2 regions of the Cronobacter malonaticus LMG 23826 genome follow, and region 2 is predicted to be linked to the other one. Evidence: predicted binding sites of a transcription regulator. Region 2 holds the regulator's gene; the other holds the start of a gene.
What was found. The regulator sigma-54, encoded in region 2, starts transcription at its own class of promoters, with help from an activator protein. The targets are predictions, from matches to a motif close to GTTGGCACANNTTTCGCTNT.
Positions count from the first base shown of each region.

Region 1: a site for sigma-54 is predicted at 1,489-1,508, ahead of glnK (P-II family nitrogen regulator). Genes of this name have one in related genera too.

Region 1 covers NZ_CP013940.1:3,011,403-3,014,510, reverse strand. The annotation lists gene AFK66_RS14205 (SmdB family multidrug efflux ABC transporter permease/ATP-binding protein) at 1-1,327, shown strand, start outside; gene glnK (P-II family nitrogen regulator) at 1,559-1,897, shown strand; gene amtB (ammonium transporter AmtB) at 1,929-3,108, shown strand, end outside.
Region 2 covers NZ_CP013940.1:3,709,756-3,712,863, forward strand. The annotation lists gene lptA (lipopolysaccharide ABC transporter substrate-binding protein LptA) at 1-8, shown strand, start outside; gene lptB (LPS export ABC transporter ATP-binding protein) at 15-740, shown strand; gene rpoN (RNA polymerase factor sigma-54) at 836-2,275, shown strand; gene hpf (ribosome hibernation promoting factor) at 2,298-2,585, shown strand; gene ptsN (PTS IIA-like nitrogen regulatory protein PtsN) at 2,668-3,108, shown strand, end outside.

The sequences.
Region 1 (3,108 bases), 700 kb from region 2:
GCTTATCGGCGCGATGCTCGTGGCGATGTTCAGCCTCGACTGGCGCATGGCGCTGGTCGCCATCACTATCTTCCCGGCGGTGCTGATCGTCATGATGATTTATCAGCGCTACAGCACGCCGATTGTGCGCCGGGTGCGAACCTATCTGGCGGATATCAACGACGGCTTTAATGAAGTCATCAGTGGGATGAATGTCATCCAGCAGTTCCGCCAGCAGACGCGCTTTGGCGAGCGCATGAACGCCGCCAGCCATTCGCACTATCTGGCGCGAATGCAGACGCTGCGCCTGGATGGCTTTCTGCTGCGCCCATTGCTGAGCCTCTTTTCCGCGTTGGTGCTGTGCGGCCTGCTGATGCTGTTCGGCTTCACCGCCGTCGGGACGATTCAGGTGGGGGTTCTCTACGCCTTTATCAGCTATCTGGGCCGTCTTAACGAGCCGTTGATTGAACTCACCACCCAGCAGTCGATTTTGCAGCAGGCGCTGGTGGCGGGCGAACGTGTGTTCGAGTTAATGGATCGCCCGCGCCAGGATTACGGCCACGACGAGCGCCCGCTCACGAGCGGCGCGATTGAGGTGGATAATGTCTCTTTCGCCTATCGCGACGATCAGCTGGTGCTGAAGGATATTTCGCTCTCGGTGCCGTCCCGTCACTTCGTGGCGCTGGTCGGGCATACCGGCAGCGGCAAAAGTACGCTTGCGAGCCTGCTGATGGGGTACTATCCGCTCACCTCCGGGGAGATCCGTCTCGATGGACGTCCGCTCGCCTCGCTCAGCCACGGCGTGCTACGTAAAGGCGTGGCGATGGTGCAGCAGGATCCTGTCGTGCTGGCCGATTCGTTCTTCGCGAACGTCACGCTCGGGCGCGACATCGACGAAGCGCGCGTCTGGGAGGTGCTGGAAACGGTACAACTGGCCGAGCTGGCGCGCGGCATGAGCGAGGGCATTCATACCCGTCTTGGCGAGCAGGGCAATAATCTCTCCGTCGGGCAGAAGCAGTTGCTGGCGCTGGCGCGCGTACTGGTGGACGCGCCGCAAATCCTTATCCTTGATGAGGCGACGGCGAACATCGATTCCGGCACCGAGCAGGCGATTCAGCACGCGCTGGCCGCTATCCGGCCGCACACGACGCTGGTGGTTATCGCGCATCGTCTCTCCACGATTGTGGAAGCCGACACTATTCTGGTGCTGCATCGCGGGCAGGCGGTGGAGCGGGGCAGCCATCAGGCGCTGCTTGAGGCGCGCGGGCGCTACTGGCAGATGTATCAGCTCCAGCTTGCGGGTGAAGAGCTACAGGCCGCCGCCAAAGAGGAGCCGCTCAGCGCCTGATGCACCAAAATCAGGCGTTCTGCTAACACGCATCGTTAGTGGTGCAAAAATGTAACGCACCGTGCACTCGCATGGTGCGTTTTTCTTTTCTGCCTTCCGTTTCCTTCAATTAATCCTGCTTTCTTGCCGCAGTTTTTGCCGCCACCGCACGCTTTTCTATTCCTGGCACGCCGCTTGCTTTACCAGATTATCGTCGCTGCCGAATTACCCATTTCTGACTGGAGGGGATCTATGAAGCTGGTTACCGTGGTAATCAAACCGTTCAAACTGGAAGACGTGCGTGAAGCACTCTCCACCATTGGCATTCAGGGGCTTACCGTCACCGAAGTGAAAGGGTTCGGGCGCCAGAAAGGCCATGCCGAGCTTTACCGCGGCGCCGAATACAGCGTGAACTTCCTGCCGAAAGTAAAAATCGACGTGGCTATCGCCGACGATCAGCTGGATGAAGTGATCGAGGTGGTCAGCAAGGCCGCGTGGACCGGAAAAATTGGCGACGGCAAAATTTTTGTCGCCGAACTGCAACGCGTGATTCGTATTCGTACCGGCGAAGCCGACGAAGCGGCTCTCTGATTTCTGGCCAACCGTAACAGGAATGCACAAGATGAAACACACAGCTTTCAAATCGGGTTTCGGCCTGCTTGCTCTTCTGCCGGGTATTGCCCTGGCTGCGCCCGCGGTGGCGGATAAAGCCGATAACGCCTTTATGATGATCTGCACCGCGCTGGTGCTCTTTATGACCATCCCAGGCCTTGCGCTCTTTTACGGCGGTCTTATCCGCGCGAAAAACGTGCTCTCGATGCTGACGCAGGTGTCTGTCGCGTTCGCGCTGGTCTGCGTCCTCTGGGTGGTCTATGGCTACTCGCTGGCGTTCGGCAGCGGCGGCAGCTTCTTTGGCAACATGGACTGGCTGCTGCTGAAAGGCATTAAAATCACCGACCTGATGGGCACCTTCTATCAATACATTCACGTAGCGTTCCAGGGCTCCTTCGCCTGTATCACCGTGGGGCTTATTGTCGGCGCGCTGGCGGAACGCATCCGCTTCTCGGCCGTGCTTATCTTCGTGGCGGTATGGCTCACCTTCTCCTATGTGCCGATTGCGCATATGGTCTGGGGCGGCGGTCTGCTGGCGTCTCACGGCGCGCTGGATTTCGCGGGCGGCACCGTGGTGCACATTAACGCGGCGGTAGCAGGTCTGGTCGGCGCGTATCTGGTTGGCAAACGCGTTGGCTTCGGCAAAGAAGCGTTTAAACCGCATAACCTGCCGATGGTCTTTACCGGCACTGCAATCCTCTACTTCGGCTGGTTTGGCTTTAACGCCGGCTCCGCCAGCGCCGCCAACGAAATCGCAGGCCTCGCGTTTGTGAACACCGTTGTCGCGACGGCGGCGGCCATCCTTGCCTGGGTCTTTGGCGAATGGGCGCTGCGCGGTAAGCCGTCGCTGCTGGGCGCGTGCTCCGGCGCTATCGCGGGCCTGGTGGGGATTACGCCTGCCTGCGGTTACATCGGTGTGGGCGGTTCGCTTATTGTGGGTATCGCGGCGGGTCTGGCGGGCTTGTGGGGCGTCACTCTGCTGAAACGCTGGCTGCGCGTTGACGATCCGTGCGACGTATTCGGCGTGCATGGCGTTTGCGGCATCGTGGGGTGCATCCTGACCGGTATTTTTGCATCTACCTCGCTCGGCGGCGTGGGTTACGCCGCAGGCGTGACGATGGGACATCAGGTGCTGGTGCAGCTTGAGAGTATCGCCATCACCGTTGTCTGGTCTGCTGTGGTCGCGTTTA
Region 2 (3,108 bases):
GTAACTAAACCCTTATGGCAACACTCATTGCGAAACACCTGGCGAAAGCCTACAAAGGCCGCCGCGTAGTGGAAGATGTCAGCCTGACGGTGAATTCAGGCGAGATTGTCGGCCTGCTTGGCCCGAACGGCGCAGGTAAAACCACGACATTCTATATGGTGGTGGGCATCGTGCCGCGCGACGCGGGCGATATCATCATTGATGATGAAAATATCAGTCTGCTGCCACTGCACGCCCGCGCGCGTCGCGGTATCGGCTATCTGCCGCAGGAGGCGTCGATCTTCCGCCGCCTGAGCGTCTATGACAACCTGATGGCCGTCCTGCAGATTCGCGACGATCTCAGCACCGAGCAGCGTGAAGATCGCGCCAAAGAGCTGATGGAAGAGTTCCACATCGACCATCTGCGCGACAGCCTCGGTCAGTCGCTTTCCGGCGGTGAACGCCGTCGCGTCGAGATCGCCCGCGCGCTGGCCGCGAACCCAAAATTTATCCTGCTGGATGAACCCTTCGCCGGCGTCGACCCGATTTCGGTTATCGACATCAAACGCATTATCGAGCATCTGCGCGACAGCGGCCTCGGCGTGCTGATTACCGACCACAACGTGCGTGAGACGCTGGCCGTCTGCGAACGCGCCTACATCGTAAGCCAGGGCCACCTTATCGCCCACGGCACGCCTGATGAAATCCTGCAGGACGAACAGGTTAAACGCGTATACCTTGGGGAAGAGTTCAGACTCTGATAGGGTAGAGCAACAGGCAGAAACGGCGCGCGACCCGGCGCGCCCTGCCGCACAGGTCATTTTGACGTTTACACCTGAGGATTTTTGCTCTGAATATGAAGCAAGGTTTGCAACTAAGGCTTAGCCAACAGCTCGCCATGACGCCGCAGTTGCAGCAGGCCATTCGCTTGTTGCAATTGTCCACGCTGGAGCTTCAGCAGGAGCTGCAACAGGCGCTGGAGAGTAATCCCCTGCTTGAACAAACCGACATTCACGACGAAATTGCCACTCAGGAAACGCAGGACAGCGAAGGGCTGGACACCGCCGAAGCGCTGGAGCAAAAAGAGATGCCGGACGAGCTGCCGCTTGACGCCAGCTGGGACGAAATCTACACCGCGGGCACGCCTTCAGGCACCGGCACCGACTATATCGACGACGAACTTCCTGTCTACCAGGGCGAAACCACCCAGAGCCTGCAGGATTACCTGATGTGGCAGGTGGAGCTGACGCCGTTTTCCGATACCGATCGCGCCATTGCCACAGCGATCGTCGATGCGGTGGACGACACTGGCTACCTCACCGTGACGGTGCAGGATATTCTCGACGGCATGGGCGACAGCGATGGCGATATCGGCCTCGAAGAGATCGAAGCCGTGCTTAAGCGCGTTCAGCGTTTCGATCCGGTTGGCGTCGCCGCCCGGGATCTGCGCGACTGCCTGTTGATCCAGCTCTCGCAGTTTAGCGCCGAAACGCCTTTTCTTGCGCAGGCGCGCCAGATAGTGAGCGATCACCTTGACCTTCTGGCCAACCATGATTTCCGCAGCCTGATGCGCGTCACGCGCCTTAAAGAAGATGTGCTCAAAGAAGCGGTCAATCTGATCCAGTCACTCGATCCGCGCCCCGGCCAGTCGATCCAGACCGGCGAGCCGGAATATGTTATTCCCGATGTCCTGGTGCGCAAGCATAACGGCCGCTGGACGGTCGAGCTTAACGCCGACAGTATTCCCCGGCTCAAAATCAATCAGCAGTACGCCGCCATGTCGGGCAGCGCGCGTAATGAATCCGACAGCCAGTTCATCCGCAGCAATCTCCAGGAAGCCAGATGGCTTATCAAAAGCCTGGAGAGCCGTAACGACACGCTGCTGCGCGTCAGCCGCTGTATCGTCGAACAGCAGCAGGCGTTCTTTGAACAGGGCGAAGAGTATATGAAGCCGATGGTGCTGGCGGATATCGCGCAGGCGGTCGAGATGCACGAATCCACCATCTCGCGCGTCACCACGCAAAAATATCTGCACAGCCCGCGCGGCATCTTTGAATTAAAGTATTTTTTCTCAAGCCACGTGAACACCGAGGGCGGCGGCGAAGCCTCGTCCACGGCCATCCGCGCGCTGGTGAAAAAGTTGATTGCAGCGGAAAACCCCGCGAAACCCTTAAGCGACAGCAAGCTAACGTCTATGCTGTCAGAACAGGGGATCATGGTGGCCCGCCGTACCGTTGCGAAGTATCGAGAATCTTTATCCATACCGCCGTCAAACCAGCGCAAACAGCTGGTCTGACTCAACCGATAAGGAAGACACTATGCAGCTCAACATCACAGGACATAACGTCGAAATCACTGAAGCGTTGCGCGAGTTCGTTAACACCAAGTTCGCCAAGCTGGAGCAGTATTTCGAAAGGATTAACCAGGTCTATATTGTGCTGAAGGTGGAAAAGGTGACGCAGGTCGCCGACGCCACCCTGCATGTGAACGGCGGGGAGCTGCATGCCAGTTCGGAAGGGCAGGATATGTACGCCGCTATTGACGGTTTGATTGATAAACTGGCGCGGCAGCTCACTAAACATAAAGATAAACTGAAACAACATTAATTGTCCGGGCGTTTCGCTGGGACATCGGCGGCTCGCGGCCCGTGCCGTGAGCCGTCGCACCAGAAAACGCTTAGGTGAAATTATGATGAATAATGATTCGGCTCTGCCATTGAGCAATGTTTTGAACCAGGAATGCACCCGCAGCGGCGTACACTGCCAGAGCAAAAAGCGCGCCCTGGAAATTATCAGCGAGCTGGCGGCAAAGCAGCTCAGCCTGCCGCCTCAGGTCGTTTTTGAAGCGATTCTCACCCGTGAGCGGATGGGCAGCACCGGTATCGGCAACGGCATCGCCATTCCTCACGGCAAGCTCGAAGAAGATACGCTGCGCGCCGTTGGCGTTTTCGTCCAGCTCGAAACGCCTATCCCTTTCGACGCCATTGATAACCAGCCCGTCGATCTACTCTTTGCGCTGCTGGTGCCGGCGGATCAAACCAAAACGCATCTGCATACGCTCTCTCTGGTGGCGAAGCGGCTGGCGGACAAAACGATTTGCCGCCGCCTGCGCGCCGCGCAAAGCGATGAG